4 regions of the Pseudoalteromonas sp. 1181_04 genome follow, and region 4 is predicted to be linked to each of the others. Evidence: predicted binding sites of a transcription regulator. Region 4 holds the regulator's gene; each other region holds the start of a gene.
The links. The regulator sigma-54, encoded in region 4, starts transcription at its own class of promoters, with help from an activator protein. The targets are predictions, from matches to a motif close to GTTGGCACGNNNNTNGNNT.
Positions count from the first base shown of each region.

Region 1: the regulator sigma-54 is predicted to act here: its motif matches at 1,854-1,872, upstream of FW757_RS10760 (diacylglycerol kinase family protein).
Region 2: the regulator sigma-54 is predicted to act here: its motif matches at 1,645-1,663, upstream of FW757_RS12405 (ferritin-like domain-containing protein).
Region 3: the regulator sigma-54 is predicted to act here: its motif matches at 1,417-1,435, upstream of FW757_RS20070 (CsbD family protein).

Region 1 covers NZ_VXCS01000011.1:70,274-73,484, reverse strand. The annotation lists gene FW757_RS10770 (sigma-70 family RNA polymerase sigma factor) at 1-270, opposite strand, end outside; gene FW757_RS10765 (branched-chain amino acid aminotransferase) at 634-1,635, shown strand; gene FW757_RS10760 (diacylglycerol kinase family protein) at 1,910-3,211, shown strand, end outside.
Region 2 covers NZ_VXCS01000013.1:103,776-106,986, forward strand. The annotation lists gene aceK (bifunctional isocitrate dehydrogenase kinase/phosphatase) at 1-590, shown strand, start outside; gene FW757_RS12400 (LysR family transcriptional regulator) at 606-1,544, shown strand; gene FW757_RS12405 (ferritin-like domain-containing protein) at 1,712-2,155, shown strand; gene FW757_RS12410 (ExbD/TolR family protein) at 2,371-2,766, shown strand; gene FW757_RS12415 (TonB-dependent receptor plug domain-containing protein) at 2,824-3,211, opposite strand, start outside.
Region 3 covers NZ_VXCS01000030.1:21,623-24,833, forward strand. The annotation lists gene hrpB (ATP-dependent helicase HrpB) at 1-1,215, opposite strand, end outside; gene FW757_RS20070 (CsbD family protein) at 1,485-1,682, shown strand; gene FW757_RS20075 (RpiB/LacA/LacB family sugar-phosphate isomerase) at 1,903-2,535, shown strand; gene FW757_RS20080 (hypothetical protein) at 2,599-3,211, opposite strand, start outside.
Region 4 covers NZ_VXCS01000035.1:21,990-25,200, reverse strand. The annotation lists gene lptA (lipopolysaccharide transport periplasmic protein LptA) at 1-129, shown strand, start outside; gene lptB (LPS export ABC transporter ATP-binding protein) at 126-851, shown strand; gene FW757_RS21085 (RNA polymerase factor sigma-54) at 918-2,414, shown strand; gene hpf (ribosome hibernation promoting factor) at 2,443-2,730, shown strand; gene ptsN (PTS IIA-like nitrogen regulatory protein PtsN) at 2,735-3,187, shown strand; gene rapZ (RNase adapter RapZ) at 3,208-3,211, shown strand, end outside.

The sequences.
Region 1 (3,211 bases), on a different contig from region 4:
GTGATAGCGCAAAGAGTCTAAGCTACGATAACGAACAATGCTGATCATCCAGCTGATCACTGTGCCTTTGGTTACTTGATAATCAGATGCATTGTGCCAAATTTTCACAAATGCATCTTGCAGCGCTTCTTCGGCATGAGCACGATTGCTTAACATTTTTAAGCTGATCGCAAACAGCTTTGCGCTTGTGGCATTATACAATTTAGCAAATGCCTGTTTATTGCCCTGCGCGGTTGCACTTAGTAGAGGTAATAATTCGTCGGTTTCCATAGAGTTCCTATTATTATTGTCAGTTAGTAAACGTATGATGATGTAAAATGGATGCAAAAAACCAACTAAATGATGGGTGCTTATCATTATTTTCATGCTTTTCCACCAGTTAGCCTAGCAGTAAAATACGGCTTATCAAGTTGCGGCGATCAGTTTTATATCTGAGACTGCAGTCCTACATTCATCGTTTAGAGAGCTGGAAATGACGCCGCAAAGCAGAATAATAGGACCTACCAAAGTTAAATACTGACGAAATTGCAAAAAATCCTGTTACTTCCAATAAATGCCTTGTTTTAGTTATGGTTAAACAGTGCATGAATGTCATACAATGGGGTAAAAGTAGACCACATAAGAGAGATTAAAATGGCCGCATTCGGTACCGTATTTATGCCGCAGATGATTCAAGCACGTTTTACTGATAACGCTTGGAGCGAAAGCTCTGTTGTTCCGTCAGATAAAATTGAACTTCATGCTGGTGCACATGTTCTTCACTATTCAAGTACATGTTTTGAGGGGTTAAAAGCATTTCGCCATGAAGACGGCTCAGTCTATATTTTCCGCATGGACGCTAACATTGCCCGCATGAAACAAAGCTCGCATTTATTAAGCTTACCTGAAGTTGATGGAGCCAAGCTTGAAAAAATGATCATTGATATTGTCCGCCAGTATGCTGATGAAACGCCGTTACCACCGGGCTCTATGTATATTCGTCCAACTCATATCGGTACTGAAGCTGCCATTGGTAAAGCGGCTGTGCCGTCATTAAGTTCATTATTGTATGTGCTATTATCACCTGTGGGTGATTACTTTGCTGGTGGCGCGACTGCGCTGCGAGTATTACTAGAAGAAGATGGTATGCGCTGTGCCCCGCACATGGGTATGATCAAAAGTGGTGGTAACTACGCTAGTGCATTAGCACCCATTACGGCAGCACGCTTGCAACATCAAGCCGACCAAATTCTATTCTGCCCAGGCGGTGATGTACAAGAAACTGGTGCCGCAAACTTTATTTTAATTGATGGTAATGAAATTATTACTAAAGCGCTAGATAGCACCTTTTTACATGGCGTGACGCGCAGCAGTATTTTAACCATAGCTAAAGATTTAGGTATGACAGTATCCGAGCGCAATTTTACAGTCACTGAATTACTTGAGCGTGCTGCAAAACCGGGTACTGAAGCTGCTTTATCTGGCACTGCTGCGGTATTAACCCCAGTGGGTACTTTTATTCATAATGATAAAGAATACAAAGTGGGCAGTGGTGAAGCAGGGCCAACGACAATGCGTTTGCGCCAAGCCCTTAACGATATTCAATGGGGTAAAGCACCAGACACCCATGGCTGGTTAACCAAAATCGACGTGTAAAGTTAAACGATATGTTTTTATAAAAAGCCTAGGTTATTTATAACCTAGGCTTTTTTATGGTCTAAATTATTTAATAATCTATACTTTCAACTGTGTAAGTTAGCTGCAAAGGTGTGTAAAAATAACGTATGTAAACACAGCAAGTATCACTAAACTAATCAGTTGATATCTTAATGCTATGAAATATATATGAATATTTATTTCTGTGAAATTTTATTAGTGGCGCATAGATTGCATTTCTGTTTGGGTATAACTAACGACAAAAGGAGCGTTTATGTGGGCCGCAATAAGTTACTTATTACTGGCAATTGTATTTATCATTATGGGGTGGCAGGTTAGTCCTAGCTATTTTTCGCTGCTATTCTATTGGACGGCTTTATCTCTATTACTGGTAAGCGGTGCCTATTTTTTTAATATTGCAAAAATTTTTCGTAAACGAGAAAACGGTGTTATCCCGTTTTACATTCGTTGGGCTTTCATACCTTTTTTATTGGGCGCACAAGTTTATAACGCGTGGAGCCGAAAGCACGATAAAGTACCGCCATTACAACAAATTAACGAACACTTATTTTTAGCCTGCCGCTTATTCCCTTCAGATATAGATACTTTAAAAGATAACGGTATTACCGCGATTTTAGATGTAACCTGTGAATTTGATGGACTTGAATGGTCATCAACACAAGAAAACATAAACTATTTAAATATCCCTGTGCTTGATCATCGAGTCCCAACACGTTCGCAGCTTAATCAAGCGATTAACTGGATTGCCCATCATATTAAAGATAATCGTCGTGTGGTGGTGCATTGTGCGTTGGGTCGTGGTCGTTCAGTGTTTGTGATGGCGGCTTATTTACTCAGTCAAAATAAGGAGGCTGATGTACATCAAGTGCTTGCGCAAATAAAAGAAACACGCGAAACCGCTAATTTAAATAAACACCAACTGCGTCAACTAGTTAAACGCCATAAAAAGGGTGAGTTATTAATCAAAAATAAAGCGGTATTAATTGCTAATCCAGTTTCCGGCACTAAGTTATGGCAGCAAAAAGAGCATTTAATTGTTGCGCGTTTATCTGCTTATTATAACTTAAAAGTGATGATCACATCAGTCGAGCAAAATGGGATTGTGTTGGCCAAACAAGCGATAGCTGATAAACCAGATATGATCATCGCCTGCGGCGGCGATGGCACAGTGGCAGAAGTGGCAAGTGTTTTGGTAAACACAGACTGTAAATTAGGTATTATCCCATTTGGCACGGCCAATGCTCTAGCACATGTGTTAATGGGAATTAAGTCAAAGTTGATCCCTGTGGAAGTAGCATGTGATTTGATTATTGAAGGGCAAACCAAGCAAATGGATACAGCATATTGCAATGGTGAGTTGATGTTGTTGTTAGCAGGGATTGGCTTTGAACAACACATGATTGAAAAAGCCGATCGGGATACTAAAAATGAGCTTGGTCAGTTCGCATATTTACAGGGCTTCTGGCAAGCTTTGGGTGAACAAAAAGCCCAAGATTTCACCGTACAGCTAGATGATAACGAGCCGCAGCAAATACATACCAATAGTTTAATTGTC
Region 2 (3,211 bases), on a different contig from region 4:
TCGTATTCCCTGTTGCGCGTTTTAACGCTACATTGCTTGCACAGCTTAAACAAACTATTGGTTCATCAATGATCATCGAAGGCGACTTACTGATCATCAAACATATGTATATTGAGCGACGCATGACGCCACTGAATTTATATTTAGAAAAAGCTAATACTGAAGATGCCGCTGTTGCCATTGCAGAATATGGCCAAGCACTCAAGGAAATGATCGCCGTTAATATTTTCCCAGGCGATATGTTGCTTAAAAACTTTGGTGTCAGTAAACACAAACGCATTATTTTTTATGATTATGATGAAGTGCAATATTTAACAGACATGAACTTTAGAGCACTGCCTAAAGCCAAAAGTTATGATGACTACTTAACCAATGAGCAAAGTTACTCTGTGGCACCACAAGATGTATTTCCAGAGCAGTTATGCACTTTTGTAATGCCGAACCCGCAATACAAAGCAGTTTTCAGCCAAACACATCCAGAACTATTAGACGTCGCATTTTGGCAGCAAGCGCAACGAAATATAAAAGCAGGGGTCGTTAGCCATATCTACCCTTATCCAGCAGCGCAGCGTTTTATCCATCAATGGTAGACGAAAGGACACACAATGAATATCAGTAAAATAGATTTAAACTTACTCGTTTATCTCGACACATTATTACGCGAATGTAATGTTACTCGCGCCGCAAACCAGCTTAGCATTACACAGCCGGCAATGAGTAATGGTTTAAAACGTTTACGTAACCTGTTTAACGATCCGATCTTAGTACGCACCAGTGATGGTATGGTGCCCACTGAACGAGCTATTGAATTGCAGCCGGTGATCCGTGGCATCTTAATGACATTAGAAGAAACGCTTGCACCAAACCGTGAATTTGAGGCCAGCCAAAGCAAACGGGTATTTAGGATTATGGCCAGTGACTATGCTGCCAGCACCTTAGCACCTAAGCTACTGAGTAAATTACACGATGAAGCGCCGGATACCACACTCGATATTCTCACTCCAAGTGATGTTACTTTTCATGATGTAGAAAACGGTAAAGTTGATATGGCAATAAATCGTTTCGAAAACCTACCGCAGTCGTTTCATCACAAACGTATTTGGAAAGATAGCTTTTGTTGTTTAGTAAAAGCTGACAACCCGATCATTGAAAATTTTAGCCTCGATAGTTATTTAAAAGCTCGGCATATTTGGGTAAGTAAAACAGGTTTTGGTGTCGGGGTTGGTATGGATCCTAAAGACGTACAAAAACTTGGCTGGGTTGATGAAGCGCTCGCCCACTTTGGTAAACACCGAAATATTGCCACATTCACCCGTAATTACCACGTTGCTATACATCTAGCGAAAGAGAAGAACCTGATTGCGACACTCCCTTCAAAAGCCGCTAATATTTATTTAGATGATCCCGGTTTGCAAATTCTGGAGCCTCCCTTCCCTATACCACCATTTGAGTTAGATATGATTTGGAGCCCATTACTTCACAGAGATGCCAGTCATATTTGGTTACGCCAAAAAGTAGCCGAAGTTGCAGATGAATTAAAGTAACGCTCTTACAAAAGCCCTGTAAAATTTGCTTACTGGTATTTTCAAGTAAGCAAACATCAATTTAAAAGTATTAATAATCATGATGTTAAAATAATTTAAAAATGGAATGGCAATTGCTTTAAGTTACTTGAACTTTAATATTCATTTAACTTAAAGAGGTCAATATTATGAATGCCCAGCAAGGAAACGAAGTAAATCATATCACTGACATTATCCAAGTAATGAACAGCGGCATCGACTTTTATGAAAAGGCGCAGGAAAAAGTACAAGATCCAGCCATTGGTGCGCTATTTCAGCGTATGATAGACGCACGTAAAGTCAGCGTTGAAAACTTACAGCCTTACGCTATTAATCAGCAAGGTGAACGAGAAGATGGTTCGTCTTTTGCTGTTGAAGCTCGCCGAGCATATACCGCACTGATCACAAAATTTAGTGCCAACAACGACCAAATTTATGTCAAAGAGCTTGAAGAAGTGGAAGATAAAACACTTGAAGAAATTAAAGCTGCCATGAAAAAACCACAACCGCACGATTGTGAAGCCGCCCTCGCTAAAGTATTACTGACCATGCAAAGCTGTCATACGGAGATGAGCCGTATGCAGAAGCATTAACCACAATGCTTAAATGAAAGCCCAGCCACGCGCTGGGCTTTTTTATGCTCATAATTATAGTTAAATGATTTTTATAACAAAATAATGCAAATAATTAATAAAAATAGCATATTTATTTAACCACAGCATGATTTTAATCGTCTAGGCTTATTAATAGGTACCTACTATCCCGCTGTGGCGCCGCAGCATTTTATCAAAAATAACAAGGTTCCATTATGAGAAATAAACAACATGTAAACCCACAAAACGCTGACGTTGATATGACGCCGATGCTTGATATTGTATTTATACTTTTAATATTTTTTATTGTTACAACTTCATTTGTAAAACCTGTGGCAATAGAGCTGCAACGGCCTGTAGATAAACCCAGTATTGATAAACAAACTAAAAGTGCTCATTTTAGTATTGACCAAAGCAATGCGGTGTATTTTGCGGGGCGATTAATTGACTTAAACCAAGTTGCCACTAACCTTGCGATGTTTGCTGCGAAGTATAATATCGCCACAGTACAAATAGCCGCTGACGAAAACAGTACGCATCAAACTTTAATGACAGTAATGAATAATATCAAAGAGTATGATAACTACCCCATTGCACTCACATCACACTAAAAGCAAAAAAAGGGCCAGACGGCCCTTCAAAACTAAATAACGTAGGAGAAGTTATTTTTAGAATCGGTATTCAGCACCTACATAGTAGTAAGCACCGTTAAAACCAAATGGTGCTGAACGGCGTGAGTACTCAAATACACCGGTTGAACTGATAATAGTATTACCAGAAGCATCAACAATTGTGCCTGAGCGAGAATTACCTATGGTATTTTTATCAGGGTAAACGTCAAATAAATTGTTTGCACCAATATTTAGTGACAAGTTGTCTGTGACAAAATAATTTACTTTTATATCGGTAAGAATTTCAGCGCCGTAAGTCTGGCGACCGCCATCTTCAACCGTGTATTCGCCATAACGATTGAGCGATAAGTTTACCGTCCAATCTTCAAGGCGATATAATGCACTTAAGTTTACTCTGTCTTGTGGTTGCCATTCTTCGATGATT
Region 3 (3,211 bases), on a different contig from region 4:
ACGTGTACCGAGGGGGGTCAATTTATTGTTATTATCGAGCGCCTCTAACATTTGCAGTAATTTTGTTGCTTGCTGTATTTGTTGTGCTGTTGGACTATCTAACAAGCTTAGATCAGTTAACTCCGCGCCCCAGCATTTTGCCTCCAATAATAATTGGCTAATATCAGCACTTAAAATTTCTGGCGCATCATGGCTATTACGCCGCTCAAAGGTTTGTTTTGAACCAAGCCTATAAACTACACCGGGCTCAATACGCCCAGCCCGCCCAGCTCGTTGAATTGCCGATGAGCGAGAAATACTTTGTGTGGTGAGTTCAGTAACGCCAGTTTTTAAATTAAAACTAGCAGCGCGGCGCTTGCCACTATCAACCACAATACGAATACCTTCAATGGTTAAGCTAGTTTCGGCAACATTGGTGGTCAGCACCACTTTACGAGTACCTTTTGCCGCAGGGGCAATTGCAGCTTGTTGAGATGCTTTATCTTGTTCACCAAACAGAGTAACTACATGGCAATTTGCAGGCAAATCTGACAGCGCTTGTTGTACGCGGTTGATCTCATATTGACCGGGCAAAAAAACTAACGCACTGCCTGTTTGTTCAACTAAAGCTTGTTTGATAATACTGGCCATAGCGTCAAGCCAGCGGCTTTCATCTTTAATGGGTATGTAAATTTCATCGATGGGAAAGCTACGCCCGTGGGAACTAATAATTGAACAATCAAAAAACTGCTGATAGCGTTCGCTATCAAGGGTTGCCGACATCAATAAAATCGTTAAATCATCACGCAGTGCAGCTTGAGATTCTAATGCAAACGCTAATGCGGTATCGGCCGCAATAGAGCGCTCATGAAATTCATCAAATATCAGTAGGTCAACGCCACTGAGCTCTGGGTCGTTTTGTAGCATACGCGTGAGCATGCCCTCGGTAACAATTTCAAGGCGGGTATTAACACTGACTTTGGTTTCCTGCCTGATACGTAAACCAACGCTTTGCCCTACGGTTTCGTTTTGGCACTGTGCTAAATAGTTGGCAATATTACGTGCAGCTAAGCGACGCGGCTCAAGCATGACAATGTGCTTAAAGTGCCCGTCGCGCATCAACTGCAATGGTAACCATGTTGACTTACCCGCACCCGGCGGCGCTTGTAGTAAGGTAATCGGATCACTTTGTAATGTAGTAACGAGTTGATGATATATTTCTTGAACCGGCAGCACAGCTATTTATCCTAAATTGCATTGCCGATATTGTAACAAAAAACTGCAGTAAATCAGATTCATAAAATCGGTGATTATTGAGTGTTTGCAATAATTACAGACCGTTGCGTAGATTTTTTAGCTTATAATCTATTAAAAACTCATCTCTAAATAATAAAAACATTAACCAATTGATTATTAATAATAAAGTTATAATTTAATTTTGGTACAAGCCTTGCTACTTTATAACTGAAAGTAAATTCACAAACCGACATTATAAGGAGCGAATTATGAACAGTGATCGTATCGAAGGTAATTGGAAAGAACTTAAAGGTAAAGCGCAACGTAAATGGGGCGATCTTACTGACGGTGATTTAGATAAAATTGAAGGTAGCCGTAAAGAGCTGGTTGGTAAAATTCAACAAGCATACGGTAAATCGAAAGAAGAAGCTGAGCGTGAAGTTGATGAGTTTGAAAAAGGCCATTAATCAAAAACGCTAGGTAACTACAAAACCGCCTGAGCAGGCGGTTTTTTATTTTTAAACTCAAATAGCTGCTTTCATACTGAAGTTAAACTCAAAGCTCCTATGGTACTTCCTAACCTCTAGCAACTTACACAAATACTAATATTTAATAGATAACAACATTTGCCACCGGTAGCATTGATATGTAGAATCAACTCAACGTTAACAAAATTGGTAGAGTCAAATGAAAATCGCATTAATGAACGAATTCAGTCAAGCGGCAAAAAACCCAATAGTACTTGAACAGCTTAACACTGTTGCTAATGCACAAAATCACCAAGTATTTAATGTGGGTATGGATGGCGATAACGATCATCGACTAACCTATATTCACCTAGGAATTATCGCAAGCTTACTGCTCAACTCTAAAGCGGTAGATTTTGTAGTGACCGGTTGTGGCACAGGTCAAGGCGCACTCATGGCGAGCAATGCGTTTCCTGGTGTGAGCTGTGGTTATTGTATTGATCCATCAGATGCGTACCTATTTGCACAAATAAACAATGGTAATGCACTCGCTTTACCCTATGCAAAAGGCTTTGGCTGGGGCGCTGAGTTAAATATTAAATATATATTTGAAAAAGCATTTACCGGCGAAAAAGGCCAAGGGTATCCAGCAGAACGTAAAGAATCACAAGTAACAAATGCAGGTATTTTAAATCAACTAAAAGCGGATGTTGCTAAAGATTACTTAAGCGCACTTGAAGCCATTGCTCCTGAGCTGATTAAACAAGCGATTGGCGGACCACGTTTTCAGGAGTGCTTTTTCGCACATTGCCAAGACGACGCAATTGCCGCGTTTGTTAAAGCGCGTATTTAATAAAATAGCGCCCTATATTTAAGGGGAGAACCCTCCCCTTTTTGCATCTAAGATAATTAACTTTTAACTTCCAGTGTTGATAATATCCTGAGATAAAATACGCTTACCATCTTTATATACTTCAAGCCAACCTGGTGGTGAGGTATCACAGCCAATCACTGTAACTTGTAATACGTAGCTGTAACGGCCGTTTTTAAATGTGTAACTATGATTACCGCCACTGCCCTCAAATTCGATCTCACCTTTTAGTAAGACTATATCTGGCTTATCGCTGGTTTTTTTATCATTGCTCCACGACGCATAGCGGAAGTTTCCATCACCTAAGTCATCAATGCGAATACGGTATTTAGCTGTTTGCCAATCTAAAATAGGCTCTACAAAAGCATTAATACTTGGGTGAAGCGCTTGCTTATCAGCTGCTATTAAATTTTTAGCCAGCAATTGTTCTTTAGCTGTTTGGTAATTGATACCGATGATTTTCCCATCCGTATCTACCCAAACGACACCGCTATTTAGCATAATGCCACGCCAACCTACTTTATCCCAGTCAGTATCGATATTTGAATCAACAATCTGTTTAATAAGCGTCTCATCAAACACGTCATCAAAACGCTCAACTAACTCAGCTTCATTATTAATATCAGGCACTGGATATGTGCGCGAAAGCGGATAACGA
Region 4 (3,211 bases):
AAAAGCATTACCTATGATATGGACCAGCAACTGATCAGTGCTGAAAAAGGCGCAAGCTCAAGCGATCGTGTGCACACCATTTTGGTACCAGTAGACAGTAAAAAAGACAAATCTAAAGGGCAGCCATGAGTACATTAAAAGCTGAATTTCTAGCAAAAAGCTATAAAGGTCGCCAAGTTGTAAAAAGCGTGGGTTTAGAAGTTAGCGCAGGCAGCATTGTTGGCTTATTGGGTCCTAATGGCGCTGGTAAAACCACCACCTTTTATATGATTGTGGGTTTAGTTCCAAGCGACAAAGGTAAAATCAGTATTGATGATAATGACATCACCTTACTGCCAATGCACAGTCGCGCACGGTTAGGGATTGGCTACCTGCCACAAGAATCATCCATCTTCCGTAAATTAACTGTTTATCAAAACCTGATGGCTATTTTAGAAACTCGTAAAGAGCTGAATAAACAAGCCAGAGAAGAAGCGCTCGACAGCTTACTTGATGAGTTTAGCATTCAACATATCCGCGACAGCCAAGGTATGGCATTATCTGGCGGTGAACGTCGTCGAGTTGAAATTGCACGCGCTTTAGCCGCAAACCCAAAATTTATCTTACTTGATGAGCCTTTTGCTGGCGTTGATCCTATTTCAGTGTTAGATATAAAGAAGATTATTGAACACCTTAAAAACCGTGGTATTGGCGTGCTTATTACCGACCACAATGTACGAGAAACCCTTGATGTTTGTGAAAAAGCCTACATAGTTTCTCATGGGGAGTTAATTGCATCAGGTACCCCTGAGCATGTACTCGCCGACCAAACAGTCCGCGATGTTTACCTGGGCGAGCAATTTAGGCTATAAAGCCACGCTCGGCTAAGTATCTGCTAGACTTAACGATGATAACAATAAAAGGATTGTTAGAGATACATGAGGCAATCACTCCAGCTGCGCATGGGCCAGCAACTTACAATGACACCACAGCTGCAACAAGCAATTCGCTTATTGCAACTCAGTACATTGGATCTCCAGCAAGAAATTCAAGAAGCGCTCGACAGCAATCCATTGTTAGAGCTAGAAGAACATGAATACTCAGACGACACGGCTGGTAAAAACGAACAAAAACAAGATAACGATGACTTAACCGTTAGCGCATCAGCGGACGACAAGCCCAGCGAATATGAACAAGAAAGTAGCGAAGCATTAAGTAAAGAGACCTTAAGTGACGAAATGGCTATGGACGTCACCTGGGACGAATACATGAGTGCTGCGCCAAATACGTCATCTGGGCCAATGCCTGAAGATGAGTCAATTTATCAAGGTGCCTCAACTGAAACCCTGCACGAATATCTGATGTGGCAATTACAGCTCACACCTTTTAGTCCAACCGATGAAGCTATTGCCATTGCGATTGTTGAAGCTGTTGACGATTCAGGTATTTTAACCTTGAGCTGCGAAGACATCGCAGAGAGCTTAAATCAAGGTAATAACGAAGAAGAAATCGAACTAGACGAAGTGCAAGCAGTGTTAAAACGCATTCAGTTATTTGACCCTGTTGGTATTGCTGCGCGCAGCCTACAAGAATGTTTATGTATTCAATTAAATCAATTTGATCCTGCAACTCCTTGGATTAGCGAGACTAAAATGATTTTAACTGATCATATCGATTTATTAGCTAGTCGTGACTATCGCACTTTGATGAAAAAGACTAAGCTTAAAGAAGATGAGCTGAAAGAAGTAATGACATTGATCCACAGCCTTAACCCAAAGCCTGCGGATACCATAGTACGCGAAGAATCAGAGTATGTTATTCCTGATGTTTCGGTGAAAAAAATTAAAGGTCGCTGGGTGGTTGAACTTAATCCAGACAGCATGCCAAAAATTAGAGTGAACAGCCAATATGCGGCAATGTCACGCTCAGTAAAATCAAGCACTGACAGCCAATTTATACGTTCGCATTTGCAAGAAGCTAAATGGTTTATTAAAAGCCTAGAAAGTCGTAACGAGACGTTACTCAAAGTAACCAACTGCATTGTTAAACAGCAGCAAGGATTCTTTGAGCATGGCCCTGAGGCCATGCGCCCTATGGTACTAAACGACGTTGCCGAAATGGTTGAGATGCACGAATCAACAATTTCTCGTGTAACCACCCAAAAATACATGCATACCCCTCGTGGTATATTTGAGTTAAAATATTTTTTCTCGAGCCATGTAAGTACTGAGAACGGCGGCGAATGCTCATCGACAGCCATTCGAGCATTGATCAGAAAATTGATCAGTGCAGAAAACTCAGCGAAACCATTGAGTGATAGTAAGATTGCAGATATATTGGCAGAGCAAGGTATCAAAGTAGCTAGACGGACTATTGCAAAATACCGCGAGTCGCTGGCTATTCCACCGTCAAATCAACGTAAAAGTTTGATTTAAGGCGTAAAATCACAAGAGGAAAATGCTTATGCAACTAAATTTAACTGGTCGTCATGTAGAAATTACTGATTCATTAAGAGACTATGTAAACAATAAGTTTGCCAAGCTTGAAAGGCATTTTGATCATATCAATAATGTCCATGTCATTCTTGATGTAGAAAAGCTAAGCCAAAAAGCAGAAGCCACATTACATGTCAGTGGCGCTGAATTATTTGCCTCAACTGAGCACCAAGACATGTATGCAGCCATTGACGGACTAATCGACAAACTTGACCGTCAGGTAATTAAACACAAAGAGAAGCACGCTCGACACTAACACTATGAAATTAAGCTCACTTATTTGCCAGGACTGCAGTAAAGCTGCGGTCCTTTTTAATAGCAAAAAACGGATCATTGAATTTATCAGCCAATTGGCTCATGAACAACTTCCTCAGCTATCACAACAAGAAATCCTCAACGCACTACTGTCGAGAGAAAAACTAGGTAGTACGGGTATTGGTCGTGGTATTGCTATTCCTCATGGCCGTATGAGTGGTGTTGAAAACCCGCTAGCAATAATTATAGTGAGTGAATCACCGATTGATTTTGATGCGATAGATAATCGCCCAGTTGATATATTTGTAGCTCTCATCGTGCCAGATGGTGATAGCCAACTTCATTTGAAGACGTTAGCCACAATTGCTGATAAACTCAACGACAAAGATTTTTGTAAACAACTACGTAGCGCAAAAACAGACCAAGATTTGTATCACGTAATTGCTGCGCAATCGTAGCCAAATGAAGGAGAATTTACATGG